Regions from separate parts of the Sutcliffiella sp. FSL R7-0096 genome, predicted to be linked through region 1. Evidence: riboswitches for the same ligand, from Rfam matches in the RefSeq annotation. Region 1 holds a riboswitch; each other region holds the start of a gene.
What was found. A riboswitch is a leader RNA that binds a small molecule or an ion and turns the genes downstream of it on or off. The one in region 1 is predicted to bind S-adenosylmethionine.
Positions count from the first base shown of each region.

Region 2: it holds a riboswitch for S-adenosylmethionine, as region 1 does, so the genes downstream of both, MKY77_RS15980 (sugar ABC transporter substrate-binding protein) here and MKY77_RS02945 (YezD family protein) in region 1, are expected to answer to the same signal.
Region 3: it holds a riboswitch for S-adenosylmethionine, as region 1 does, so the genes downstream of both, MKY77_RS05550 (methionine ABC transporter ATP-binding protein) here and MKY77_RS02945 (YezD family protein) in region 1, are expected to answer to the same signal.
Region 4: it holds a riboswitch for S-adenosylmethionine, as region 1 does, so the genes downstream of both, MKY77_RS01960 (methionine biosynthesis PLP-dependent protein) here and MKY77_RS02945 (YezD family protein) in region 1, are expected to answer to the same signal.

Region 1 is NZ_CP152003.1:544,448-551,943, reverse strand. It holds gene MKY77_RS02975 (nitrite/sulfite reductase) at 1-328, opposite strand, end outside; gene cysC (adenylyl-sulfate kinase) at 344-946, opposite strand; gene sat (sulfate adenylyltransferase) at 962-2,113, opposite strand; gene MKY77_RS02960 (hypothetical protein) at 2,246-2,428, opposite strand; gene MKY77_RS02955 (inorganic phosphate transporter) at 2,472-3,545, opposite strand; gene MKY77_RS02950 (phosphoadenylyl-sulfate reductase) at 3,576-4,292, opposite strand; gene MKY77_RS02945 (YezD family protein) at 4,581-4,742, opposite strand; SAM riboswitch class I at 4,800-4,904, opposite strand; gene MKY77_RS02940 (hypothetical protein) at 5,026-5,487, opposite strand; gene MKY77_RS02935 (diacylglycerol kinase) at 5,619-6,539, opposite strand; gene MKY77_RS02930 (flotillin family protein) at 6,818-7,496, opposite strand, start outside.
Region 2 is NZ_CP152003.1:3,108,139-3,115,634, reverse strand. It holds gene MKY77_RS15995 (hypothetical protein) at 1-714, opposite strand, end outside; gene MKY77_RS15990 (alpha-glucosidase) at 941-2,611, shown strand; gene MKY77_RS15985 (hypothetical protein) at 3,229-3,498, shown strand; SAM riboswitch class I at 3,617-3,722, shown strand; gene MKY77_RS15980 (sugar ABC transporter substrate-binding protein) at 3,827-4,939, shown strand; gene MKY77_RS15975 (sugar ABC transporter ATP-binding protein) at 5,000-6,514, shown strand; gene MKY77_RS15970 (ABC transporter permease) at 6,504-7,496, shown strand, end outside.
Region 3 is NZ_CP152003.1:1,082,877-1,090,372, forward strand. It holds gene MKY77_RS05530 (GNAT family N-acetyltransferase) at 1-465, shown strand, start outside; gene MKY77_RS05535 (M20 family metallopeptidase) at 586-1,794, opposite strand; gene MKY77_RS05540 (MetQ/NlpA family ABC transporter substrate-binding protein) at 1,807-2,634, opposite strand; gene MKY77_RS05545 (methionine ABC transporter permease) at 2,650-3,300, opposite strand; gene MKY77_RS05550 (methionine ABC transporter ATP-binding protein) at 3,290-4,321, opposite strand; SAM riboswitch class I at 4,401-4,508, opposite strand; SAM riboswitch class I at 4,605-4,713, opposite strand; gene MKY77_RS05555 (hypothetical protein) at 5,037-5,210, shown strand; gene MKY77_RS05560 (SDR family NAD(P)-dependent oxidoreductase) at 5,264-6,046, opposite strand; gene MKY77_RS05565 (alpha/beta hydrolase) at 6,314-7,303, shown strand.
Region 4 is NZ_CP152003.1:346,271-353,766, reverse strand. It holds gene cydC (thiol reductant ABC exporter subunit CydC) at 178-1,902, opposite strand; gene cydD (thiol reductant ABC exporter subunit CydD) at 1,899-3,632, opposite strand; SAM riboswitch class I at 4,236-4,356, shown strand; gene MKY77_RS01960 (methionine biosynthesis PLP-dependent protein) at 4,617-5,735, shown strand; gene metC (cystathionine beta-lyase) at 5,732-6,934, shown strand; gene MKY77_RS01950 (bifunctional homocysteine S-methyltransferase/methylenetetrahydrofolate reductase) at 6,918-7,496, shown strand, end outside.

The DNA.
Region 1 (7,496 bases):
AGTGGAATTGAATCGCCTGCCTTGTGGTGATGTCAAAAACGCCCCTGCCATAATCGCGCGCAATCCCTGCCAACGCTTCCACTTGAGGCTTGGTTAGGATACCGGATGGCACATTAACCCGCATCATGAAGTAGCCGTCCTCTTTCGGTCGTTGCAGGTAAAGTCCTGCCCATTTGAATAGGTCCCACTGATCTTTAGGGATGGAATCAAATCCATTCTTGGCGTAGTGCGGGATGTCATCAAGGATCCTGAGGCCATCCTTCTCCAGTTTTGCTTTTTCCGTCTTGTTGAGCTTTTCGTTGTCGGCCCAATGCTTTATATATGCCATGAGTGTTTCCCCCTTTTAAATAATCTTTTGATCTCTTAAGTATTTGAGTATCGTGTTGACGGCTTCTTCCACCGTCAGCTTATTGGAATGTATCGTGAGTTCCGCTTGGGGCGGCTCTTCGTACGGGGAATCAATGCCGGTGAAGTCCTTTATTTCCCCGCGTCTTGCTTTTTTGTACAGCTCTTTCGGATCTCTTTTTTCACATTCCTCCAACGGGCAGTCCACGAACACTTCAATGAACTCACCTTCCTCAAACAACGCCCTCACTTGATCCCTGTCAGATCGGAACGGTGAGATGAATGCAGTGGTGACAATCTTTCCGCTATCTACGAAAAGTTTTGCCACCTCACCGATGCGTCGAATGTTTTCATTCCGGTCCGCGTCTGAAAATCCTAGGTCCTTGTTGAGTCCATGGCGGACATTGTCTCCATCCAGCACATACTCGTTAATACTTTGGCGGTATAGTTCCGTGGAGACTGCGTTTGCAATGGTCGATTTACCAGATCCCGAGAGTCCGGTGAACCAGAGGACGCAGCTGCCATGCCCATTCTGTGCACGGCGCTCCTCTTTTGTGATGGTCTGTTCATGCCAAGTGATGTTTGTCGCTTTTGAGCTCATTTTTTTATTTCCCCCTTATACGGCAGCTGATTTCTGTTGTTGTAAACCGTCGATCAGGACTTCGATGACTTCTTTTCGGCTGAAGGTGGACGGTGGCAGTTCCCCGGCTCTCAGCAACTCCCTCACCTTCGTTCCTGATAAAATGACCCTGTCTTCCTTAGGGTGCGGGCATGTTTTATCAGAGGCCATGCCCTCGCATTTGGTGCAATAGAAGCTATGCTCGAAAAACAATGGCTTGATACCAAGCTCCTCTTCTGTGAACTGTTGGAAAATATGCTGCGCATCATAGGTGCCGTAGTAATCGCCAACCCCAGCGTGGTCACGTCCAACAATAAAATGGGTGCAGCCGAAGTTCTTTCTGGCGATGGCATGGAAGATTGCCTCCCTTGGTCCGGCATAGCGCATGGCTGCTGGGTAGACTGCAAGTTGGACACGATCTGTTGGATAGTAGTTTTCAAGAAGCACCCGGTAGCTCCTTAGCCTGACGTCGGCTGGAATATCATCTAATTTTGTCTCGCCTACGAGTGGATTAAGGAATAGTCCATCCACTGTTTCGAGCGCCGCTTTCTGAATGTATTCGTGAGCGCGGTGGACAGGATTTCTCGTTTGGAAGCCGACGACCGTTTTCCAGCCTTTTTGTTGGAAAAGTTCACGGGTTTCTTTTGGCTCGATCCAGACATCCTGGGCTACCCCTTTGTCTGGTTTTTTGGTTAGCTTGATTTCCCCCGCCACGTATATGTCGCCCCGTTCGAATAACCGCTTGACCCCGGGATGTGCGAGTTCCTCCGTTTTGTATACTTCATGAGCCTCTTTATGGAGATCCGGTTCGTACCATTCCGAAACGGTGATGACTCCATATGTGGTCTGTTGGTGGGTAAGCTTATAGGTTTCCCCTTGTTGTAAGGTGCTTGCTACTTCTTTTGTGACGGGCAGTGTGACAGGGACCGACCAGACCGTGCCGTTTCGGAGTCGGAGGTTTTCGACGACAGATTGGTAGTCGGATTTGTTAAGGAAGCCTGTGAGCGGACTGAAAAGCCCGACTCCGATGAGTTCCAAGTCACTAAGTGCGATTGCGTCTATTTGGATTTCTTTTGTTAGATTGGTCGTGTCATAGTTTGGTTGGTAGGCTTGCACAAGTGTGCCGCCGTGTGGTTTTGGTAGGGTCATTTTTGGTTACCTCTCTTTTTTGAATGGATTTTGGTTTTTAAATGAAATCAATTAGAAAATCTTGTGTTTTTTGCCTGTAAAAAATCGTTCGGACAACTATTGCGCTTGTTCGGACAAGTTCTGTACTTTTTTCTATGCGGTTTGGACAACAAATTGCGTGGTTCGGACAAGTTTACCTGGGTGTTCGGACACTTGAAAAATTGGTTCGGACAATCTTGGCCAATCTTCGGACAAGTTGGAGGAAATTTCGGACAAGTTCAGCAAATCTTTGGACAAGTTCGCCAAAACTTCAGACATTTGTACATTTCGTCCCACCCGAAGCACCACCTTCGAGCCAAAAGCTTCCGGCAACCGCCCCTCACTCCTTACTCCCTGTCGACACAACCGCCGTCCCCGATCCAACTCCCGAGCGCTGCATCAAAAACTTCACCCCGAACACCGATACCAACACCCCGATCATCGCAATCACCGGATACACATTCCGCTCGATCAATAAGTGAATCAGTGTATAGGAAAGCACCATCGACAACACCGGCGATACCACCCACACAACGAGCAGCTGTACGACAATGTCCTTCTTCAAAACCGAACGCCCTTGCTTCACAAAGCCGATTCCGATAATCGAAGACGTTGTGATCTGTGTCAGGGGCACCGGGATTCCAAACACTGAGGCCACCGTAACAATCCCGGCTCCAGTGCCCGAAATCACGCACCCTTCCTCCAACCGTAGCTTGGTAATCTTCTTTCCGTTCGTTTCCATGACGCGCTGGCCGAGCAATAGTGCGCCAAGTGCAACAAACAATCCTCCCCAGAGAATTCCTTGTCCGGTGCTCATGATGCCTGCCCCGACAAGAGGTCCCACCGCATTAGCTACATTGTTCATCCCTGCCGAGAATGCCTCGAACACCCCCATCACCACGACAAGCACCGACAATATCGGAACGGCCCGGGATGATTTAACCCACCGATCTATCACTCTATGTTTCAGCACCCAGGTGGCCCCGATTGCAAGCAAGAATGCAAGGACAGGGGTCAAAAGCCAGAACGAAACAATCCAGGCGAGCTTTCCGACAAAGACAGATTGATAGACGATTCCGGCACCGACGACTGCACCGACCGTCACTTCACTCGTGGAAAGCGGGATGCCAAACACATTCGCTAAAAATAAAGATAGAGCCGCAGATGCAATCACAATCAGTGCAATGGCAACGGTAAAGGTGCTTTGCGGCACAATCCCACTTCCCATCGTCTTGACGACCTCGCCCCCGCCAAGCCATGCCCCAAAGAATACCGCAATCCCGCACAGAACCAAGGCAAGATTTCTTTTGACAACTCCTGATCCATAGGCGATACCCATGGATGCCGCCGCACCGCTCGCCCCTATATTCATGGCGAAAAATAGACCAACGATGACGGCCATCGTAACTAACATGCTTTTTCCTCCTTCACTTCCCAGACAACCTTAGTTTGTATGCAGTCCGCACTCCGTCTTGCCACTCCCCGCCCAACGGCCAGCGCGGGAATCTCCGGCTGCGCCGACTGCCTGTGTACAGGGAAAGCAGCCGATGCTTGGATATCCTTGGTCATGGAGCTCGTTATAAGGAAGCCTCCTGATACGGATGTGATCCCAAACATCCTCCCATGTCCAATGGATGAGCGGACAGATTTTAATATTTTTGAACTTATCATCACGATTCAGGAAGTTTGTGTTGGCCCGGGTTGGTGACTGCTCCCTTCTGAGACCGGATATCCATGCCTTCCTTGGCGTGAGCGCTTCTTTTAGCGGTTCCACCTTGCGAATGTGGCAGCAGAGGCTAGGATCTCTTTTCCAAAGGGCCGTGCCATGCGCTGATGCTTGTTCTTCCAAGGTTAGCGCTGGCTTCCTTTTTTCGATTTGCAATTCCGGGAATCTACTTTCTATCTGTTCAATGACCTTATAGGTTTCCGGAAAATGCAGATCTGTATCTAAAAACACAATATGGGCATCCGGTTTTACTCTTTGAATCAGGTCGATCAGGACCACCGCCTCGGCCCCAAAGCTTGAGGCATAGATGATATCATCTGATGAATAGGCCTGATAAGCCCATTCCAAGACGGCATTTGCGCCTTTTGAAGGATCATGTACCTCAAAGTCTGTTGATATCTCCTTCCAACTTTCATACGTTATTTTCTGGTTCATCTTCTTGTTGCTCCTTTCTTTCCCAACGAAAAAAGGCAGCCCCTTTACATATGTGCTTGTGCATGCGAGCTAAGCATCATGTAAAAAGACCGCCTCCAGTTTGTCTGGTCAGCGCTTATTTGATTTTTAAAATGTCATTAAACACGTTGGTGATTTACGCAACGGGTTACGCTTTCCTGGGGGCGCTTGTGGAGCCTCCTCGGCAAGCCTGCGGGGTCTCCACTAAGCGCTACCTCCCGAAGGAGTCTTCGCCCTTTGCTCCAATCACCAACTGTATTCTGGCAATATTTATTTTTTCTGAAGGCGAACCTTCTCATTTTTTTCTATCTGAATGACTTTTCCATCCTGTACGACAAGGGTGATAGATCCAAATTTGATTGATTGCAGCATCCTTTCCAAGTGAGTTACAACATCATCCCATTCCGATTGTGCCAGTTGGCTCGCCTCCATTTCACCAAATAAAAAACGCCTCTTCCATTATGGAAAGGCGCATTGTATGTATCCTGCACCTTATCTTCCAAAATGGGTATCCATTTTGCTGGAATTGGCACCTTGCTGTTCGCAGGTTGCCGGGCTTCAACGGGCCAGTCCCTCAGCCGCTCTAGATAAGCGTTTCATTTGTGTTGTTTTTAATAAAATTAATCCTACCATACTTATATGAATTGTCAACAATGATATTGACAGTTTTTTTGGATTTTTTCGATTTTAGGAAGTTGGTCCTATCCAACTCCGTTTATTTACCGATTTTTTTAAGCTTCGTTCCATCTTTCACCAGCACGGCTTGATACATCTTTCCAGCTTTTGTTTCAAACATAACTCCTTGGATGGTTTCCTCTATTTTTTCATAGGTAATAATATCTCGTTTTGTCAGGCCGTTAGAATCAAAGGTCACTTTTCCTTCCAGCTTTAACTGGCCGTTACCAATCTCATCCGCCAACTCAATTTCATGGTCAAGCATACGCTCCTCAATCCAACCTGCAAGTAAAGGCTCCAACGTTTTTTCATTTATTTTTAGATTTTCACTATATGTAAGAATCATGGAGTAGCGGACATATTGAACCGTCCCATACTCATTTTCCCCCATCCCAAGCGAGAGGGACGAGATATCCATTACTGGGTCCGCTTCCTTTTGTGTTTCTAAACTGCAAGCCGTCAACAGGTATAACAAACAGAATAAAGCCCCTATTTTCTTCAAGCTACTTCCCCCTTTACACCCCGTACTTCTTCTTAAACCTTAACATATTTTTCCTTGTCTACGTTATAGGAAAATAAAAATGGTGCTAGAATCCCATGTTTGGGGGTCTGGCACCATTTTAGAATGTATTTCTATTGGCATTTAGCCATTTCGATTTCTTTACGCTTTTCAGCTACTATTACATCTAAATGACGGTATAGGTTAACGAACTCGCCCGGAAGCAGTCCACCGTATTCTCCATCCAGGTTAAGTTGCATTTTTTCGTGCGTGTTTACTTTTACCCGATTGGCTTTGGTGTAGATGACAAGCGGATCCTTCACATGCTCGCCGCGAAGCGCCAATGAGGCAATCCGGATAAAGTCGGCGATGTTTGCCTTTTTAAGGATGATCATGTCAAACATGCCGTCATTCATGCAGGAATCAGGTGCGAGTTTCTCGAATCCTCCAACCGAATTGGAAAGTGAAACGAGGAAAAGCATGATTTCGCCTTCGAAAATCTTCCCGTCGTATTCAATCGTTACGTTTGTTGGACGAATGGAAGGAAGCATCTCGATCCCCTTGAGGTAGTAGGCAAGCTGTCCCAGCATCGTTTTCATTTTAATCGGTACTTCATAGGATAGCTCGGTCATTTTCCCGCCACCGGCAATGTTCATGAAGTACTGGTCATTCGCTTTTCCAATATCAACAGGCATCGGAACCCCTGTTGCAATGACATCGACACAACCTAAAATATCATCGCGTGGAAGGTCCAATGCTCTAGCAAAGTCATTGGTTGTTCCGACTGGTATCACACCAAGCAGCGGTCGGTATTCTTGTTCGGCAAGCCCGTTGACCACCTCGTTAATCGTACCGTCTCCACCAGCTGCCACAACCAGGTCATAACGGCGCTCCACAGCAAGCCTCGCTGCTACGGTTGCATCTCCATGTCCGGTTGTTGCGTGGCATGATGTCTCATAACCAGCCTTTTCTAATCTAACCAACACTTCTGGCAAGTGCTTCTTAAATAACTCACGTCCAGAGGTTGGGTTATAAATCACCCTAGCTCGTTTCATTTCCCATCATCCTAAAATTATATTTAACTAAGCCCTCTTTTATATCTATGTCTTGTCCTGCTCTTTATGTTGTCTGATAAGATAGTTATATTTACCAATACCACTAAGTAGTGAACCTGTAATCCACTACTGATAACATATTAGCCTATTCGGTGTGCTATATGCAATTAAAATGAAAATTTCGAGAAATGCGGTTAGCATCCTCCCGAAAACAAAACCCCCACCCGCATCACTACTTCTCGGAAGTAGCAGCTGCAGATGGGGGCTAAAGCTCATAATTATTCTTCTGTCTTCTTCTCTTCGCTCTTTTTGCTTGTAGCGATTTCGCTGGTCAAGCTGTCGATGCTGTGACGCACATTCGCTTTACCTGAGAAGTTTTCGATAAGTTCTTTTACATCAATCCCGGAAGATGCCTTCAGGGATTCCTGTAGAGTGGACATCAGGTTTGTTGCATAGCCAGAAACCTTGTTAGCGCCGCCGTTTTCACCGCTGCTGCCAGTGTCGACAACCGTGATCTTGTCGATGTTGCCAAGTGGAGCTGCGACTTGCTTCGCATATTCAGGAAGCATTTTGATGATCATGTCTAGGATAGCCGCTTGACCGAACTGCTCGAATGCTTCTGCGATTTTCTCTTTCGCTTCCGCTTCTGCAAGACCTTTCAGGCGGATGACTTCTGCTTCGGATTCCCCTTGCGCTCTTTGTGCATCGGCAATCGCAAGACCGTCGATACGTACTTTTTCCGCTTCCGCTTTTGCCATTGCTTCAATGCGATATTTATGTGCATCCGCTTCTGCCATTTGCTTCATCTTATCAGCAGATGCAGCTTGCTCAACAGAGTAACGGTCTGCATCGGCTTTTTTCTTGACTTCGGAGTCGTATTGACGCTCACGACGCAGGATCTCTTTTTCCTCAAGCTCGATTTGCTTTTGACGCTCGATGATTTGGATCTGCATCTGT
Region 2 (7,496 bases), 2.3 Mb from region 1:
GAGCATGTTGCTGTCTGCAGACCACGAAGCAGTCGGCGCGACCACCATTGCTAAGCTTTTCCCATCATGTGACCAGGAAAAGTTTTCTACATCCACCGATAGTATAGAGATGTCATCATACTTCAGGGGAGATCCAATGGTGTGGAGAGGGGTGACTTTTACATCCATTTCATGCTCTTCTTTTTCTATACCCCAATGAACTTCGTAAAGTCTAGGGTGGCTCCATCCGTCAGGAAATAATGCCGCACTTGCTGAAGCAATTAAATTGACTCCATTCCCGTCCCAAGTAAAATTAGATACACCTCCAGTAAGTTGATGAATAATCGGCGTACCGGAAGAGAGCTCCACTACACACAGGATGGATCCAGTCAAGAATGCAAACGTATGGTCAACCGGGTTCCATAGGGGATCATGACCAGCGATTTTGAGCTTAGTGGAACTGTTGGTTTCTGTGTTATATAACCATATCTCTGGTTCTTCTGATTCTTTATCTATCTGTCTTGCTTCATAAACGAGCCATTTCCCATCAAAAGACCAGCTGAAATTCCCTACATTAATGTTTTCATGTATGGCTCTCTCCTCTTTGCCATCAAAGAGCCATAACGAGTGGTATCTTGTAAAAGCTGCTGTTGGTTGGTCATTTGCTGCGGCAAAAGTAGCGTTAGGGGTGAATATAATCATGATGACTAGCAAACAAATCCATAAATATTTCATGGTTCGAAACCTCCTAAAATATTCCTAACAGTTAGTGTTACCATCTACGTTCATTTCATGAATAAAACAAAATCAGAATTTAAGTTGAAATTAGTGAAAAAGATGGTATAGTAAAGTAGTGGAATTATTCCAGGTTATATTTTTTTAAAGATTTGTGCAAACGGTTACGCAATAAAATGCAACCGTTATCATAGTAGAGTGTAGTTAATAAGGGAGTGTATCATGATTGAAAAAGATATGGTGGAAAGAAGCAGTTGCCTATCAGGTATATCCTAGAAGTTTCATGGATTCCAATGGGGACGGTATTGGTGATTTACGAGGAGTTATTTCTAAACTAGATTATTTAAAAGATATGGGTATAGATGTTATTTGGATCTGTCCGATGTATAAGTCTCCGAATGTGGATAATGGCTACGATATCAGTGATTATCAAGATATCATGGAAGACTTCGGGAACATGGCGGATTTCGATGAGTTACTAGAAGAAGTGCATAACCGCGACATGAAGCTTATCATTGATTTGGTAATCAATCATACTTCTGATCAGCATGAATGGTTCATTGAATCAGCATCTTCTAAGGACAATCCAAAACGCGATTGGTACATTTGGAAAGATGGGAAAGACGGCAAGGAGCCAAACAACTGGGAAAGTATTTTCAATGGTCCAGCTTGGAAGCTGGATGAGAAGACTGGCCAGTATTACATGCATATCTTTGCTACAGAACAGCCAGACTTAAACTGGGAAAATAAAGACGTTCGCTTTGCCTTGTACGATATGATCAACTGGTGGTTGGATAAAGGGATTGACGGATTCCGTGTGGATGCTATTTCTCATATCAAAAAAGAGCCTGGATTCCCAGATCTGCCTAATCCAAAAGGATTAGATTATGTTCCATCTTTTGATTACATGATGAATGTAGAAGGTATTCAAAAGCATCTTGAGGAATTGAAAGAGCAAACGTTTGCGCGCTACGACATCATGACTGTCGGGGAAGCAAATGGTGTGAAGCTGAACCAAGCAGATGAGTGGGTTGGCGAAGAGAACGGGAAGTTTAATATGATCTTCCAATTTGAACATCTTGGTCTTTGGGAAAAAGGAACAGAAGGCGGAGTAGACCTTCTTCAACTGAAAAAGACATTGACGAAATGGCAAAAAGGTTTGGAAGGAAATGGATGGAATGCTTTATTCCTTGAAAACCATGACCAAGCTCGTTCTGTTTCTACATGGGGTAACGATACAGAATACCTAGTAGAAAGTGCAAAATCCCTTGGTGCATTGTATTTCTTAATGCAAGGAACTCCTTTCATCTACCAAGGTCAAGAACTTGGGATGACGAATGTGAAGTTTGACAGCATTAACGATTATGATGATGTTGGAATGAAAAATCTTTATGACATTGAGAGTGCTAAAGGAGAGGAGCAAGCTCAAAAAGTGATGGAAATCATCTGGGCTAAAGGCCGTGACAACTCCCGTACTCCAATGCAATGGAACGACGAGTCAAACGGAGGGTTCACAACGGGCACTCCATGGATGGGCGTGAATGAAAACTACAAAACCATCAATGTGGAGAAGCAATGGAATGACCCGGATTCCGTATTAAGCTTTTATCGCGACATGATCAAAATCCGTAAAGAAGAAGAGGTATTTGTCTATGGTGAATATAATCTGATTCTTGAAGATGATACACAAGTTTACGGTTATACAAGAACACTTGATAACAAAGTGGCGGTTGTATTATGTAACTTGAGTGAAGAAGAAGTAAATGTAGAGCTTGATGGCCTTGAGGTGGATTCTGCAGACCTTCGTCTTCAAAACTATGAAGTTGCTGCACATGAAGATGTGTCTGAGCTGACATTGAAGCCTTATGAAACTCGTGTTTATGTGGTAGCGAAATAATATATGCTGGGAAAGCCTCACCAATTTGGGTGGGGCTTTTCTTTTTTGGTAGGAGAAGAGTTTTAGGTAGGAGGAAGGTAACGAATTTTCTAGGCGGCGATGATGATGAAGACCTCTGATTCGATAAAATCTAATGTGAGAGGTCTTCATCAACCCTATGAGAACGTCAGTTTGGTAAGGAAGGAAAGAGGGAGGTCCTCATTGGCCTTATGAAGACGTCAGTTTGGTGATGAGGAGAAGAAAGAGGTCTTCATCAACCTTATGAGGACGTCGGTTTGGTAGAAATGTGAAGAAAGAGGTCTTCATCAACCTTATGAGGACGTCGGTTTGGTAGAAATGTGAAGAGAGAGGTCTTCATCGACCTTATGAGGACGTCAGTTTCGTGAAGGTGGTAAGAAAGAGGTCCTCATCAGCCTTATGAGCACGTCTATGTCATGAAGATTGGAACGAGAAGTGAAAACCAATCGGGCTTGTTCCACATTAAATTACCATTTTGTTTACTATTAAGACAGCCTGGCACATATATTATCGTAATTACCTCTTTGGTAATCCATTTCTCTTAATGAAATAACTAGTCTTTATCTTTTTCCCTATTTGGAAAATAAGGGGGCAGAATATTGAGTACAATTGTATGGCTGTCAATCATATTTGTATTGTTAATATTAATGATCATTAGTATTTATTTTTTCTTTATTGGTAGGCGTAAACAAGAGGCGGTACAAATTTTCACTATAGAGAGTTTTATCCATGCTCACCATATGAATACAGACAATCCTCATAAGCAAGGCATAGTTGATAAGATTAATGATTTTTTTGAGAATACTGAGGAAGCAGATAGTGATAGTGGAGAAGACAGTGAAGACGGAGGGGAAGATGGTGGACATTAATTTACAAAATACCTGCTACTTTTAATATCCATTAAAAAATATAAAAAAAACCATTGACACTTCTCCTTTAAGGCAGTAAAGTAATACTTAATTCTTTTAATAAACTAAATATTTCGATCTCTTATCAAGAGTGGCAGAGGGACTGGCCCTATGACGCCCAGCAACCGTTCCATTTGGAATTGGTGCTAAATCCTGCAAAACAGTGATGTTTTGAAAGATAAGAGAGGGACAAGTCTATTTGATTTCATTTAGCGCTCAAACCTCTCTTTCTTGGAGAGGTTTTTTTATTTTATTAAAGCAATAAAGCAAAAAAAGGAGAGCGGAAATTATGAGCAGAAACTTTATAAAAAAAGGAATAGTGGCATTAACAACAGCGACTTTATTATTGACAGGGTGCAGTGGTGGAGGTGACACTGCTGCAAGCAGTAAGCCAAAGGGGCCGATTGAAAATGTACCAGAACAGTTTGCAAATGGAGAAGGTGCAAAAATTAAGGTAATCCGAAAAATTGGCGGGGATGATCATACGGCTCAATTTTTAGCTGGAGCGAAAGAGGAAGGGGAGTCCCTTGGGTTTACAGTGGATGTATTCACTGCAAATGGTGACAGTGCCAAATTCCATGATGCAATTAATCAGACTGTTAACCAAGATTATGACGGGGTGATTATTTCACACGGTGATGATGCGGCAACAGTGGAAGGTGTCCAGCAGCTTGTCGACAGTGGCAAAGAAGTGGTGACATTCGATTCCAATGGAGATCTTGCAAACATTGAAGGAGTTACATTAACTTCTCAAGATGATGAGGAGCTGGCAAAATTAGCACTTGACCAACTCGTTAACGATTTCAACGGGGAAGCAAATGTGGTGTATCTGTGGGTAGACGGATTCCCGCCAATGGTTCGACGTAACAATGTGTACAAAGAAACGTTAGACAATAATCCAGGTCTGAACGAAGTGGAACGCTTTGGAGTTGCTGCGGCAGATACTTCCGTTCAAACACAGAACGCGGTTGCGGCAATGTTGAACAAGCACCCTAAAGGAAGCATTGATGCAATCTTTGCCACATGGGATGCATTCGCAGTTGGAGCAGCGCGTGCGTTGAAAGAGGCTGGCAGAGAAGAAATCAAGATTTACGGCATTGATGTTTCCAATGCGGACCTACAGGAAATCGGTACGGAAGGAAGTCCGTGGAAATACACTGCCGCTGTGGACCCGAAATTGATTGGTGCGGTAAACCTTAGATTGCTAGCAAAAAAACTTGCCGACGAAGAAACTCCGCAAACTTATGACTTGGAAGCTTCCTTAATCTCTCAAGAAGAGCTACAAAAATCAAGCGAAGCCGTAAACATGGGCAACCTCTCATCTGTTGTGGAGGGTTGGGGAGAGTCGGACGCTTTTCTAGAAGAGTGGATGAACACATTGAAAGAGCATTACAAAAAATAATAGACTACACTCTCTTCATCAGGAGGGAGTGTTTGTATGTTTAAAGAAAGGGGGAGCAGAATGACAAACACAATACTTGAAATGATAGATATATCCATAGAATTTCCTGGGGTGAAAGCACTGGACCAGGTGACATTTACCGCAAAACCTGGGCGTGTGCATGCCTTAATCGGCGCCAATGGTGCTGGGAAATCGACGTTGATGAAAGTGCTGTCTGGAGCGTACGATCATTTTAGCGGGGAAATCAAACTCGGAGGAAAGCAACTTTCAATTTCTAATCCAACTGACTCCCAACAAGCAGGAATGCAAATCGTTTATCAGGAAGTGGATGCGGCGTTAATACCAACTCTCACAGTTGCAGAAAATATCATGTTGCAAGAGACGGTGCAGCACGCTGGTAGCAAGCAGTGGATCCATTGGAAAAATGTACATAAGAAAGCAGCCGCACAATTGGAGAAGTTGAATAGTAATATCTCTACCAAACGGCTGGTAAGCTCGCTGACATTAGCGGAGAAGCAAACTGTCCTCTTAGCAAGAGCCATTTCAACAGATTGTAAGTTTTTGATTTTAGATGAACCAACAGCACCTCTTAGCAACAGGGAGACAGAAAAACTGTTTTCCGTCATCAAGAGATTGAAAGAGGAAGGGGTGGGGATCATCTTCATCTCCCACCGGATTCCTGAAATTGTGAAAATCTGTGATGAAATAACCATTATGAGAAATGGACAAGTGGTAAACCGGGATATGGTGGCAAACCTGACACCGGAAAAGATAGTCGAGTGGATGCTCGGTCAGAAACTGGAGCAGCAGTTTCCGGAATACAATCCAACCATAGGTGAGACTCTGCTAGAAGTAGAAGGATTCAGCGACCAAACTATAGTAAAAGATGTAAGCCTCCATGTAAAAGCAGGGGAAGTTGTTGGGATAGCTGGACTTGTTGGAGCGGGAAAAACGGAGCTGTGCAAGGCATTGTTTGGATCATCTAAAACGACAGGGACCATAAGAATCAAAGGAAATACGATTAAAGTAAAAAGCCCTCACATTGCGGTACAAAACGGACTGGCATTTGTTCCAGAAGAAAGGAGAAAAGAAGGTCTCATCCTCCATGAATCCGTACAAGCTAATTTGATTTCCGCCAATCTTCACGCATTCACGAAGGCTCTGCATTTCCTTGATAAAAAAGCACAGAAAAGCAAATCTAAGGAAATCATCCAAGCATTGGGAATTAAAACACCATCAGCCGAAACAAGTGTCCACACCCTTTCAGGAGGGAATCAGCAAAAGATCGCCATCGGTAAATGGCTGGTCTCTGATGCGGAAATCTATATTTTTGATGAGCCGACAAAAGGGGTCGATGTTGGCGCAAAACGGGACATTTTTGAACTGATCGCCGCCCTAGCGAAAAGCGGTAAGGCCATCATTTACGCTTCATCTGAACTTTCTGAGATAGTTGGATTGACCAATAGGGTGTATGTCCTTTACGACGGCGAGGTTACTAAAGAGCTTTCCACCGCAGAAACAGACGAGCAAGAGCTTTTATATTTCTCAACAGGGGGACTAAGTAATGAAAACTGACATACCAGTACAAGACAATGCGAAACCGGTCTTCCGTTTTGAATTGTTCGATTTTCTATACAAATACGGGACCATCATCACCATTTTTGTATTAATTGCCGTGTTTGCCTTTGTAAATCCAGCATTCATCCAATCAAATAATGTCATCAATATCTTAAGGTCCATATCGATCGTTACGATTATCGCGATTGGCATCACCATATCCCTGACAGTGAATGGCTTTGACTTATCTGTTGGGTCTGTTGCTTCCCTTTCCAATGCCATCGTTATCTCCATGTTTGTCTGGTTTTCACAAAATACAGCAGTGGCAATTTTTTCGGCAATAGCAGCAGCACTGATAGTAGGGGCTTTCAACTCTTTCATGATAGTAAAGCTGAAAATTCCTGATATGCTGATGACACTTGCGACCATGTTCATCATCCAAGGCATCGCTTTGACCTATACGAAAGGGTCCACGATTTCGCAAAATATGGTCATGCCTGATGGCTCTTTTGCAACGGGAACAATCAGCCCACTATTTCAAAAATTTGGACAGGTTCCATGGATCATTGTCATTATGTTAACGATTGTGGTGGTGGTCCATATTTTTCTCACCTACACCAAGCACGGAAGATTCATGTATATAATTGGGGGAAATGCAGAAGCGGCCAAGCTTTCAGGCATTGCAGTGAACAAATACAAAATCGCTGCCTATTTATTCTCCGCCTTGTTAGCAGCAATTGGAGGGATGGTACTTGCTTCGAGGATCATGACTGCTGAAATAAATGCCGGGACACCCTACCTTATGGATTCTGTTGCAGCCGCGTTCATAGGTTTTGCCGTCCTTGGGGCAGGCAAACCAAATGCATTCGGAACATTTATTGGTGCGGTATTGATCGGGATCCTGCAGAATGGCCTCGTCATGATGTCCGTTCCTTACTATGCAATGGATATCGTCAAAGGTCTTGTACTGGCCTTTGCTTTGGGTATTACGTATTATAAG
Region 3 (7,496 bases), 540 kb from region 1:
AAAAGTTATAGAATCATTAGGCTGGAGGCACTAAAAAACAACCCAGAAGCTTTCAGCTCCAGTTATGAAGAGGAATTAGAGTATTCTTCTGAAATATATGAAGGTAGGTTGTCCAGCGAGCACATTTACACCTTTGGAGCATTTGTGGAAAAAAGGTTGGTGGGTACTGTCACCTTGATATGTGAAACCAAAATGAAAATCAAACATAGAGCTACAATTGTGGCGATGTACGTATTACCTGAACAGAGAAAATCAGGTGTTGGAAAAGAACTCATGAACGAGGCAATCACCAAGGCAAAGGAACTAAAGGAAATAGAACAAATTTATCTAGCGGTTACAGCAAGCAACGAACCTGCGAAACGCCTTTATGGTTCACTCGGTTTCGTTACTTATGGAGTGGATAGGAACGGGTTGAAAATAGGCGCTACATATTTTGATGAGGATTTGATGGTGTTAATGTTATAAAAATTCAGAATGGAACTTGTTTCACTAAGAGGTGAGTTCTTTTTATGACTGGTTAAATGGATGCTTAAAAAAAGAAATGAACAGCTAATTACTTCGCTGAACATTTCTTTTTTATTGATATCATAATGTCTTCTTTGCTAACTCAAAGTCCTTTCTTACTTTCGATAAAACCTCCGGATCTGTCAAGAGCCTCAAGCCGGTCAGTGCCAATGCTTCCGCCCCAACCAACAGTGCGTGGTCACCTTGTGGCGAGCGGGCTGCTGACTTGAACTCCTCCGTATGACCGACCAATGTGTCAGGACCTATTTTAATATATGGATGGATGGTCGGGACCACTTGGCTGATGTTGCCGACATCAGTAGATCCGATTCCAGCTTTGCCTTCTAGTACAACCGTTTCTCCAAGTGACTCCACAATCTCTTTGTATATAGCATCCAGGCTCTCGTTCAATAAGATATTGTCCACTTCATTCTGGAATGCGATGACATTAAGTTTCGCCCCGGTTGTAAGGGCAGCACCTTCTGCGATGGCTTTCACTTTGCATGTTACTTCATTCAATCCTTCTCGAGTCGCAGCCCTTATATAGAAGCGTGCTTTTGCGTATTCCGGTACAATGTTAGGTGCATCGCCACCATGAGTGATGATGCCGTGAATCCGGACATCATTTGTTACATGTTGGCGCAGTGCATTGATGCCATTGAATAACTGAATGACAGAATCTAGTGTATTTACTCCTTCGTGGGGAGATGCGGCAGCATGGGCAGGCTTTCCGATAAATTCGAAATCCAATGGATCGACAGCGAGTGTTGGGCCAGTTAATCTCGTTGCATTTCCCGGATGAACCATCAAGGCTGCATCGAGATGCTGTACTAGACCGTGTTTAACGAAGCTTCCTTTGGCACTGCCATTCGGGCCGCCTTCCTCAGCTGGTGTACCGAACACGGTGACTTCACCACCAGTTTCATCTAATACTTTACTTAGAGCGACCGCGGCTGCGACGCTAGTTGTCCCGATGATATTGTGTCCGCATGCATGACCGATGCCAGGGAGAGCGTCATATTCTGCAAGATAACCGATGGAGGGGCCAGGCTTCTCTGACTTTTTAGTAGCGATGAATCCTGTTTCATGTCCTGCAACATTTGTTTTCACTTCAAATCCTTCATCTCTTAAGATGGAGGTAAGAAGGGAAGAAGCGAAAAATTCCTCGTTTCCAATCTCCGGTCTCTCATGAATCTGATGGCTGGTAGATAGATAGAGTGCTTGCTTATGTTTAATATCCTCTTTAATGATGACTGTTTTTTCATCAACTTGTGGAAGGGTTATTGCCATGTAAATCACTCCTTATTCTTTATTAGTATCAACGCCGATTTCACTTAATGGAACAAACGTGGGAATCGTACTGCCTTTATATTCTTTTTCAATGAATTCTTTCACATCGTCTTCTTGATACAGTGCGGCAAGCTTCTGTAAGTCTTCACGATTTTTATCCTCGGTACGGACAGCAATGATGTTGATGTATGGTGTTGCAGTATCATCTTCATGGAAAATGGAGTCTTCTGTAGGGTTAAAGCCAGCATCAACGGCAATTCCGTTATTGATGATGGAAGCAGCTACGTCTGGTAAAACACGTGGCGTTTGACCTGCTACTACCGGGATGATTTCAAGATTTTTTGGATTTTCCACGATTTTGTCCAATGAACCGTTCCCGTCAAAATCCTCCGTAAGAGTGATAAGGCCTGCATCTTGAAGGAGTAAAAATGCTCTACCCATGTTGGTCGCTTCGTTTGGTACGGCAATTTTTCCGCCTTCCGGGATATCCTCCACGTTTTCATACTTCTCTGAGTATAGACCCATTGGTGCGATAACGGTTGTGGCAATCGGTGTTAGATCTAGATCATGCTCTTTGATAAATGCTTCAAAGTAGGAAATGGTCTGAAACGCGTTAGCATCCAGTTCCTTTTGTGCCAAGGCTAGGTTCGGTTGTACATAATCGGAGAAACTGACTATCTCAATGTCCAGTCCTTCTTTTTCCGCCTTCTTCGCTACAAAGTCCCAAATTCGATTGTCGGTGCCGCTCACTCCGATTTTAATGGTGTCACTGTCATTGGAGCACCCTACTGCTGTTAGTAAAAGAATGGTTAAAATAGCAAAGCTAAGTAATTTTTTCATGATGTTTGTCTCTCCCTATCGTCTTCTGATTTTTTTGGATAAAATGTTTCCGGAGCTTTGGATCGCCTGGACCATCACGACCAGGATGGCAACGGTGATGAACATGGTGATTTCATCGAACTGTTGATAGCCGTATGTAATCGCAAGGTCACCGAGGCCACCGCCTCCAACGGCCCCTGCCATTGCGGAAGCCCCAATCAAGCCAATGGTTGCGATGGTGATGGCAAGTACCAGCGAACTCAACGCTTCCGGTAAAAGGAAACGAAAAATGATCTGTCTTGGTGTAGCCCCCATCGCCTCTGCGGCTTCAAGTACACCTGGTTCCACTTCCAACAACGAATTTTCTACTAATCTTGCAAAATATGGTGCCGCATAAAAGATGAGCGGTACGGTTGCGGCGGCGGTTCCAATGGAGGTTCCCACTATCAGTCTCGTAAGCGGGATGATCGCTACGAGTAAAATGATGAAAGGTATCGAACGTAAAACGTTGATTATTGGATTTAAAAAGTTAAATAGTACATTGTTTTCTAGAATATGTCCCTTTCTCGTCACAACTAACAGCACACCAAGTGGTAAGCCAATCAGTACGGAGAATAGTAGGGAAAAGCTGACCATCGATAAGGTTTCTAATAAGGCGTCAATAATTTGATCGGAACTAACTCGCATGTGCATTCACCTCTTTCACTAATACTTTTTCTTGTTGTATGAAAAATAAAGCGCGTTTGATTTCGGAAGGTTCCCCTTTTAACTCCACAACCAGGTTTCCAAAGGGAACACCTTGCAGTTCGGTAATGTTTCCGAAAAGGACATTCACATCCACATGGAACTTCTTAGCCACCTGGGACAGGAAGGGCTGGCCAGCTGAAGCACCGACAAAGTTGATTCGGTAAATTCCTTGGTGATCATCTTTTTGACTAACTAGATCCCTAATCGATGAAGGCAACTTATCATTCAAGACAGAACTGACGAAGTTCCGTGCAGTTGAGGTCTTAGGATTGGAAAATAGGTCAAAAACCGAACCGTGTTCAATGATTTTGCCTTTTTCAATGACAGCCACTTTATCGCAAATATCCCGGATGACTGACATCTCATGGGTGATCATCAGGATGGTGATTTTGTATTCCAGGTTTATCTTTTTCAAAAGCTGAAGGATGGAGCTTGTTGTTTGTGGATCAAGGGCTGATGTCGCTTCATCACATAGCAGGACGGAAGGTCTCGTGGCCAATGCCCTGGCAATTCCGACTCGTTGCTTCTGCCCACCAGAAAGTTGGTCAGGATAGTTATCCTTCTTATCACCAAGCCCTACAAAGTCGAGAAGCTCCTCGACTCTTGTTTGGATGTCCGCTTTTTTAACATTACTGATAAGAAGGGGCATTGCTACGTTTTCATATACCGTTTTCGAGTTAAGTAAGTTAAAGTGTTGAAAGACCATTCCAATCTTTCTTTTAGCATTTCTTAAATTTTTGGGTGATAGTTTTGAAAGATCTACTCCACCGACGAGAACTTTCCCTGATGTTGGTCTCTCTAGCAGATTCACACAACGAAGGAGAGAGCTCTTTCCGGCACCGCTGAATCCGATGACTCCGTAAATCTCGCCTTCTTCAATGCTCAAGTCGATGCCATCTAGCGCATGTACTTCCTGCTCGCCACTTTTGTAGACCTTTTTGACGTTCTTGAATGTGATCATGATGTTTCCTCCTTATTGGAAAATAAAAATGCCCTTTTCTTGGAAAGACAAGAAAAGGACATCGCTATGTAGATGCTCTTTCTTATCTTTCAAGCGTTAATGCTTGATGGAATTGGCACAGTGCTTCACAAGAAAGCCTGTTGCCGAGGTTTCACAGGGCCAGTCCCTCCACCTCTCTGGATAAGAAAACTAAATTTATTCAATTGGAAAACTCGGGTTTAGAATACAAAAAACCTCTTCTTAGCAAGTAAGAAGAGGTTAGCGCCCGTGCATGCTTATGCTCTTCTTATCTTTCCAAGCATGATTGCTTGAAAGGAATTGGCACAGTGCTTTATAAAAAGCCTGTTGCCGAGGTTTCACAGGGCCGTTCCCTCCACCTCTCTGGATAAGAAAATAAGTTTTTATTTGAATGATGATAAGTTTATAACGGTTGTGAATGGATGTCAACGTTTTTTTGAAAAATAAAAAATATTAGAAGGAACTTAAGGTGTAGCATGTACTTATCTCTGAATTATTATATCAGTACTCTTATTCTTAATTAACATATAAAGCCCCTTGACTCAAATAGTTTACCAATAGCTATTTTAGCATCATGCAGAGTGGGAAAGAAATAGGTCATTGGATGGACCATTGTTTGGAAAACCTTATCCCAATCCTTATAAAATAAGATATTCTAACACATACTTAGGAATATGATTCAGTGGAGGTGAAGGTATTGAAAGATTGGAATGAGCAATCTGCTAAAAATAACAATATCCAGCCTGATTTAAAACTTGCTACTGAACAATTGGCTGATAAAAAGGTGCAATTTGATGTACAAGAGCAAATTGGAATGGAAGCGATAGGGCAGGAAGAGAAAGATGTACCACCTGGCAGTGTAAATCAATAGATTGCAAGTAAAAAAGGTAAGCATGTGGCTCACCTTTTTTACTTGCAAAGACTCTAGAGGAGGGATTCTGCTCCATCAATAAAGATTTGGCTGCCAGTAATATGACTGGAAGAATCTGAGGCCAAAAAAGAAATGAGGTCTGCAACCTGTTCCGGCTTGCCTGGTTGATGCTCTAAGGGGTGGGAGCTATCGGGATACTCAATGGGAATCTTGATTTTTTTGAGTTCCTCTTCCTCTGGGAAGGTGTTTTTTTCGATATTCGTTTCTATCGCCCCTGGACAGATTATATTGACCCGAATATGATATTTTGCCAATTCAAGCGCCGCCATCTTTCCAAAAGCAACTTGTCCTGCTTTGGAGGAACTGTAAGCGGACATTCCGAAACCACGGAAGGTTCTTGTACCATTGATGGAGCTGGTGATGATGATACTGCCACCTTGGGCTTTCATATGGGGAATTGCATGCTTTACGGTCAGGAATGTACTTTTTAGATTGGTGTTCAGGGTCTGATTCCAATCTTCTTCATCAAGATCTTCAATAGGTGCCACTTTCCCATTTATCCCTGCATTTGCAAAGACGATATCAAGCTGTCCCCAGCGATCGAGCACCTGCTTGAAGCTTGCCTCAAGATCTTTGGTATCGGAAACATCAGTCTGGAGTGCCATCGCTTCTCCACCGGCTTCCGCTATTTCCTGTCTGAGCTGTTCGGCATCCTCTTCCTTCAAATCAAGTATCGCTACCTTTACACCACTTTTGGCGAGTCTGATTGCACTTGCCCTGCCAATTCCGGAGGACCCACCAGTAATAATGGCAACCTTCTCTATGTTCCTATTCATTTATCTCACTCCTTCAAAAACAAGTTATGAGAATCATTTACCCATTTCTGAAAAGAAGCACACATGGGGACCCTTGTCCCAAGATGCACTTCCTGATTTACTGATAGGAGAATGGGCTGTTTTGAAAGCGGTAGAGATTATAGACGAATTAGAATTTGAAAGCAGATAAAACTAGAGTCGGGAATTGGATTAAACTGTGGAACTAATTTAATGTCTACTTCGTATAGGTAATGAATGTAACTTTTATAAAAGAAAGTAGAGGAAAAGATGAACACTAAGAAGAGATTCAGTTTCCGCAAAATATTGAAGTATATATCAGTAGGCTTAATAAGTATGGTTGTATTGTGGGTGGCGTTTCATCATGTAATGGTTCTCTTCGAAAAGAACAAGTTTGAAGCTACAGGACAACTGGTGGAAGTGGATGGTAACCGTATGCATGTACATGTTGAAGGTGAGGGAGCAAATACTATTGTTCTACTTCCTGGATTAGGAACTTCAGCGCCAGTACTGGATTTTGAGCCACTTATGAATGAGTTGAGCAAGAGTAATAAAGTAGTAGTCGTAGAGCCGTTTGGTTATGGATGGAGTGGGAAGACTGATAAGGATAGAACGGTAGAAAATGTGTTGGAAGAAGTAAGGACAGCGTTGCAGGAAGCGAAAATTGAAGGCCCATATATTCTGATGCCTCATTCTATTGGCGGAATCTATAGTACGTACTATGCAAATACATATCCTGAAGAGGTTGAAGCGATCGTGGGTATTGATCCAACACTTCCAGCGGCGGTGGAATATTTTGATGTACCGGTTCCTACTATGCCAGGTTTCCTTAGGGCGATTCCGCCGAGTGGGATTGCAAGGATAGTGGTAGCTGGAAATGAGGAGGATTTTTTACCATTGACAGAAGAAGGGACGTATTCAGCTAATAACCTAGAAATAACGAAAACTCTAACTGTCTGGAATGGCTACAATAAAAATATCATCATGGAAGCAAATGAGATTAGTAATAATATCGCCAAAACAATTAACATGACGTTTCCGTCCGATATACCAGTAATGATTTTTACACCGAAGGACGAAAAGGTAAATCCGGCTGGAAGATCTACTATAACCTTTTATGAAGAGCAATTAACAAATGTAGTGAAAAGTAAAATTGTACCGTTAGATGGCCATCATTATTTGCATTGGACAAATGCAAAAGAGATGAGTGAGCATGTTGGAGAGTTTATAGATGAATTTCAAGATAACAAAGACTATTGAATTTACGATTTTACATTTTGTAAATAAAATGAAAAGCACTGGCTATATGCTGGTGCTGATTTTATGTTTACTGTCCTGAACTATTGTTAACATATTATTACAATTTTAATGAGACAAAGTGAAACCTAAGAATATATTAAACGTCTTATTAGTAGGAGGTGGATAGAATAAAAGCTTATAAATTTATACTTAT
Region 4 (7,496 bases), 200 kb from region 1:
ACTTTCTCGAATCTTCGGACAACTCCGCCAAATCTTCGGACAAGATCAGAAAAACTTCGGACATTTCATTTTTCCGCCAATCCCAACCAGCCCCTTCGCCCCCATCCAATATAAAATATAGCCGTCCAAGGATCAGCAATTCTCCCCAGACGGCCAGATCAAAACAAAGCCCCCAACTTACATAAACACACTCTTCTCAATCTCTTTCATCTCATAAAAATAACCTTGCGCCTTCATCAATTCATCAAACGTGCCTGCCTCCACAACACGGCCATTCTCCATGACAATGATCCGATCCATCTTCTCCAGGCCAGTCAATCGATGACTTACGAGCACCAATGTATCATCTGCCGCTTTTTCAAAAAGCTCCTCCAAAATCGTCGCTTCTGTCACAGCATCCACGGAGGAGGTCGGCTCATCCAGCAACCACAAGCGTTCTGCCTTCAGCAACGAACGTGCTATCGCTAGGCGTTGTTTCTCTCCACCGGAAAGATTCTCCCCTTTTTCCAACACCTCATCATCCAAAGAGAACCCGTCAAGCTTCACTGCGCCCAACGCCTCCAGCATCTCCTCATCGCCCAGTCCATCCTTGGCAAGAGCTAGATTCTCCCTGATCGTGCCGTAGAAAAAGTGGTTTTCCTGCATGACGACATTCGCTTTGCTCCACAGGTCCTCCTGCTCCACTGCAGCATAATCCCACTCATCCAGTGAAACAATCCCTTTCTCCGCGTCATAGATTTTCAACAGCAGCTGTAATAACGTAGATTTACCGGATCCGCTTGGACCGACGATTGCCGTTTTGGATCCTTCAGGCAAGTTGATACTCACCCCGTCCAATGTCAGGCGGGATTCTCCCGGAAAACGGAAGTTAACATCTCTCATTTGGAAGGAAAACGCCTTATTTGCTGGTAAGTCCATCTTTGATCCCAAAGTTGCGTCCCTGGCTGGCGATTCCACACTCACCACATCATTCAGCCTTGCTGCAGCCCGTCTGCTATCTTCATAATGATTAGGGAAAACCGCCATCGGCGCGGCATTTTCAAATACAGTCAAGGAGATCATCACAAGCATCGCAAGGAACAGCCCATCAAACTGTCCTTCCACCGTCAGATAGGCTCCAAGTGCAAGCAAGGTCCATGAAACAAGCAACGTGATAAACGTGTTCACCGATTGATTGAACATCGCCTGTTTCCCTTCTCGCTCTTGCTCCGCCACATAAGAACCTGCAGCATCGGCAAGCAACTTTTCCTTACCTTCCAGTTGCTGATAGATTTTCAAATCCCGGAATCCGTAAAGTAGCTCCGTCACCTCTGTAGAAAGCGACCCTCGCTCTTCCCTGACACGATTTTGCAATCGACGTTGTCCTACCGCAAAGATAGCCGGTACCACAAAGCCTGTCAAAATCAGTCCGATCAACATCACTACTGCTAAATACACAGAGAAAAACGAAATGAAAAATATCGTACTTAAAAAGATGAGCACTAGCACAATCGGTGGATAAAATACGCGAAGAAAGAAATTCTGCAAGCTCTCCACGTCCCCCACAATCCGTGCAAGCAAATCGCCGCTGCGATACTTCTGAAAAATCTGTGGCGCAAGGGGCTCTATTTTTTTATAAAAAGAAACGCGTAGATTACTTAATATTGTAAAGGTCGCCCTATGCGAGTATAGTCTCTCGCCGTAGCGGCTGAATGCCCTCGCAAAACCGAAAAGCTTCAATACCGCAATCATCACCGTCAACGTATAGATCGGTGGAGCAAGTGCCGCCTTGGAAATGAGGTAACCACTAGAGGCAAACAGCCCCACAGCCGTAATCCCTGCAGAGAATCCGAGCAAAATGGACAGGAGTATGTCTTTCTTTTCCAACATGACCAGTTTCACAACATGTGCTAATTCTCTCATCCTGCGCTCCCTCCTTGCTGGGCAGACACCATTTCACGGTAAGCCGGTACTGCTTCGACCAGCTCTTCATGTTTTCCTCGGGCGATTAATTCACCTGATTCGAGCAGTAAAATGGAGTCCGCTTTTTTGATCGTATGCAGTCTGTGTGCAACGGTAATGACAGTCGACGTTTTGGCCAGTTCCTTCATGGAAGCTTGCAATATCCGCTCTGTCTGCAGATCGAGTCCTGTTGTTGGTTCATCGAACAGGATAACCGACGGCTTTTTCAAAAAGGCCCGTGCCAACGCTAATCGCTGCTTCTCCCCTCCGGATAATCCTCTTCCCGCTTCTCCGATCCTCGTTTGGAAGCCTTCAGGTAAAGATTCTATTAACGTCAGGATTCCCGCTTTCTCCGCAGCGGCTTTTATTTCCGCTTGTGTCGCTTCCGCTTTTCCACCGATAGCGATGTTCTCTGCTATTGTTCCGGAAAAAAGATAAGGATTCTGCGAGATATAGCTCACACGGTCAAACCATCCTTTTTCCTCATATTCAAATAATGGTTTTCCATCCACCAGCACTTCGCCTTCTGTCGGGCGGATCAACCCTGCCATCAGGTTGAGCAATGTTGATTTTCCCGCACCACTTCGACCAATCAAGGCAAGCTGCGTATAGGGCGGAATATCCACTGATAAATTATTTATGGCAAAGCCTTGTTCCCCATAACGGAAGCCCAGGTTTTTCAATTGGATAGAAGGCGGACCGTCCTCTGTTGTTAGGGATTCGTCTCCCCATTCCATAGGTGCCTCCTCTTCTGCGAGCTCATCTGTCACTTTTTTCGCTGCTCCCATGCTTCCGCGCCCTGTATGAAAGGCGCTTCCAAGCTCCTTCAGGTAAAGGTAGAACTCAGGTGCCAATACCAATACGAAAAAAGCAGTAAAGAACGTCACATTTTCAAAAACAACAAGCTGTAATCCTACCTCAAGCGCGATCAATCCGATGGCAAGCATCGAAATGAACTCAAGCATCAAGGAAGATAGAAATGCGATTCTCAACACTTCCATCGTCGCATCACGGAAGCTTAAGCTACTGCTTTCAATTGTTTCTTGTTGCTTGGCAGAGCGACCGAACAGCTTCAACGTCGTCAGCCCCTGCAAGGTATCAAGGAACGTTCCGGAAAATGCGTTCAGTTTATCCATCTGCTCTTCTGATTTCTTCTTCGTTTTCAAGCCTACGACAATCATGAAAATCGGAATGAACGGTGCTGTGACCAAGATGATCAACCCTGTATTTACATGCTGGCTGAATGCAGCAATCAAGATCATGATCGGGATGATGCTCGATTGGATGACCTGTGGCACATACCTGCTGAAATACGGATCAATTTCATCCACCGCATCCATCATGACGCTCACCTTTTGGCCAGATTGACCTTTTAGGGAAGCTTGAACCGGGCTATTAGAAAATTTACGGAGCAAGGCAATCCGGAAATCGCGTTTTACTTTGGCAGCAAGCTTCACGCCGGTGAGACCGCTCCAATAGGCCAATGCCGCTCTTGCAGCCAATACCGCAAGAAGCCCCCCAAGGAATGGGAGGATCTCTTGGAACGTGTGGCCCCTTAGGAACACGCGATCGACGATGGTGACAAAGAAATACGCCTGCCCGATGACCGTCGCCCCTGTCAGGATGGCGATTAGGATTAGCGTCATTCTTGTGCCTCTATGTGATTTTGCGATCGTTTTTAAATCAGTCATATCGTTAAAACCCCTCTTTTCTGTAAGTGAAAATCGGATGGAATAGTTTAGTTAGTGAAAAACTTCACATACTTTATAGTTAACATTATATAACATGCCCGTTTGAATTTCTTCTTTTGGGATTGACCATTTTATGACATATTTATGTTTTCCCTCTTCCGTTATTAAAGTAACGGATTTTTCAAGCTACAATTGGGCCCTCCTTTTCATGTGAAGGGATTTTTTTGCGTTATGATGGGATTAAGAGGAGATATGACGGAATTCTTTCCACTTATGAAGGGATTTCTCTCTCTTGTGAAGGGATTAATTTTTTGAAATTCCTCCATGACACCAAATCTATAGGAATGGCAGTCGTTGTGAGGGAATTGAACAAGTTAACGAAGGAATTAAGCGTTATTGTGAAGGGATTAGTTGAAAGATCTACTATACAAAGTAATTTTCATCAAACGTATTAATCATTTACAAAAATTCCATACTTGCAACTTCTACCCCACCCCTTTACCGCATAAAATTAAATCATTCAGAAAAAAACATTGCATTTCCCCCTTACCTGTTGTAAATTAGTAAAATAATTAAATTGTTCAGATAATTAAATAGTGAACTTTCTTATCCAGAGAGGTTGAGGGAATGGCCCGAAGACACCTCAGCAACCAGCAGCGCCCGTTAGATCGGACGTTGAAAAGGTGCTAATTCCAGCAAGCTGTGATGCTTGCAGAGATGAGAAGAATGAACTTTTGATAGAAAAGTCTTCTTCTTATAGAAGGCTTTTTCTTTTTATTCTCGGCCTTTTCTTATCTCTGAAGCTCCCCTGTTGCTTTCCGTTCTAGGTGTTCGCTTCCGCGGGCGGTCTTGTGAGCTTCCTCAGCTTATGCGGGGCCACCCTTGACACGCTTCTCCCGCCGGAGTCTCACACCTTGGAAGACTGAATCCCCATCCACTCTGCCTATAGAAAGTCGTCACTTGCAAATATAGGAGGCCTTTATCATGTATAAAACGGAAACGAAGCTTGCGCAAATTGGAAACCGCTCAGAAACTGCCACTGGAACCGTCAATCCGCCTGTTTATTTCTCCACTGCCTATCGACACGAAGGGATTGGGCAATCAACAGGTTATGACTACACAAGAACCGGAAATCCGACGCGACATGTGTTGGAAAAAGCGATTGCAGACCTCGAGGGCGGCGACCAAGGGTTTGCCTGTAGCTCCGGCATGGCTGCGATTTTGACGATCCTTTCCCTTTTCAAGACCGGTGACCATCTTATCGTATGTAAGGATTTGTACGGCGGCACATACCGTCTTTTTGAAGAAGGCTATAAGAAATGGGGACTGTGTTGTAGCTATGTGGACACGACCGATCTTTCACGTATCGAAGACGCAATCACTCCACAGACGAAGGCCATTTTTGTGGAGACTCCAACCAATCCCCTGATGGTAGAAACAGATCTTGAAGCCGTTTCCCAGCTTGCGAAAGCTCACGGAATCCTTTTGATCGTTGACAATACGTTCTACACTCCTGTTCTATTAAACCCCATAACATTAGGCGCAGACATCGTCATTCATAGCGCCACCAAATACCTTGGCGGGCATAATGATGTGCTCGCAGGACTCATTGTCGCAAAAGGCGCGGAGCTTTGTGAATCACTCTCCCTCCACCATAACGCAGCTGGCGCCGTGCTGAGTCCATTCGATTCGTGGCTATTGATTCGCGGGATGAAGACTCTCTCCCTTCGCATGGAACGGCACGAAAAGAATGCGAAGCGAATTGCTGATTACTTGAGACAACACGATGCCATCACAGATGTGCTGTATCCGGGAAGGGGCGGGATGCTCTCCTTCCGAATCCAAGATGAGGCATGGGTGAACCCGTTGCTCCAGAACCTCAACCTCATCACTTTTGCCGAAAGCCTCGGCGGCGTAGAAAGCTTCATCACGTACCCTGCCACCCAGACACATGCGGACATCCCGGAAAAAATCCGCATCGAGACCGGTGTTTGCAACAGGCTGTTGCGCTTTTCGGTCGGCATTGAAGACGCAGAAGACTTGATTGAAGACTTAGAGGCGGCGCTAAAGGCTGCTTCCATCCAAAAGGAGGTCCTATCGTGAGCCATTCTTTTCAAACGAAGCTGTTGCACAATCGCCACAAGGTAGACAAGAGCAATGGTGCTGTCAGCGTGCCCATTCAACATGCTTCCACCTTCCATCAATCAGATATCGATTCCTTTGGCAAATATGATTATGGCCGTTCTGCCAATCCGACCCGGGAGGCCCTCGAGGAAACGATCGCCCAGCTGGAAGAAGGAACAAGAGGTTTTGCCTTTTCATCCGGGATGGCGGCGATTTCGACTGCTTTCCTCCTTCTCTCACAAGGGGATCACGTATTGATCTCAGAAGACGTTTATGGTGGTACTTACCGGATGGTTTCAGAGGTGCTGACCCGCTATGGAGTGGAGCATACTTTTGTGGATATGACGGACTTGGATAAAGTGAAAGCAGCCATTCAAGCCAACACCAAGCTTTTCTACGTGGAGACACCATCTAATCCTTTGTTAAAAGTGACGGACATCACGGCGATATCCACACTTGCCAAATCCACGGGAGCCTGGACGTTTGTTGATAACACCTTCCTGACACCGGCACTGCAAAAGCCCCTGGAGCTTGGCGCGGACCTTGTCCTTCACAGTGCCACCAAGTTCCTATCCGGACATAGTGATGTGGTGGCAGGACTTGCGGTGGCAAAGGATCCCGTACTTGCGGATCGTTTAGCCTTTTTGCAAAATTCCTTCGGGGCCGTACTTGGTGTCCAAGATGCTTGGCTCGTCTTAAGAGGACTCAAGACGTTGCATGTCAGGCTCGAACAGTCACAAAAGTCAGCCTACAAGATTGCTAGTTACCTAGAAAAGCATCCTGCTGTAAAGAATGTCTATTTTCCAGGATTGACGACCCATCCCGGTTTCACGCTTCAACACAGGCAGGCTCAGGGACCAGGTGCCGTTCTTTCTTTTGAGCTACACAGTGAAGGAGACCTCCGGAAATTTGTCGGTGAGGTGGAGATCCCCGTATTTGCCGTTAGCTTAGGGGCAGTGGAATCAATCCTCTCCTTCCCGGCGAAAATGTCCCATGCGGCGATGCCAGAAGCAGAACGGTTGAAACGTGGCATCTCGAATTCTTTACTTCGCCTGTCAGTAGGCCTCGAAAGTGCGGATGATTTAATAAATGACTTTGAACAGGCATTACAACAGATAACTACAGCTAGAAATGCAGACCTAGAACAACGGAGGGTATATCATGGGAATCTTAGATAGTTTACAGCAGGACAAAATATTGATTGCAGACGGTGCGATGGGGACCCTCCTCTATTCCTTCGGATCGGATTGTTGCTTTGAGGAGCTGAACCTGTCGCATCCTAGTCAAATTTATAACATCCACAAGGCTTATCTTAATGCCGGTGCGAACCTCATCCAGACAAATACGTATGCGGCCAATTATCATAAACTAGAGCGCTACGGGTTACAGGATCAGGTGAAAGAAATAAACAGCGCAGCGGTAAGGCTGGCCAAAAAAGCGGTGGCAGATCAACCTGACGCCCATGTGGTGGGTACAATTGGCGGCATCCGTGCCATCAAGCCTGAAGCCATTCCGCTTGAGGAGATCAAACGCACCTTCCGGGAGCAGCTTTACTGCCTGCTGCTTGAAGGGGTGGATGGGATCTTGCTGGAGACCTTCTATGACCTCGAGGAACTGGAAACAGTCTTGCAGATTGCTAGAAAAGAAACGAACCTGCCCATCATCGCCCAGGTTTCCCTTCAGGAAGTGGGCTTCCTGCAGAACCGCGTGCATATCACAGATGCCCTCAACCGCTTGGAA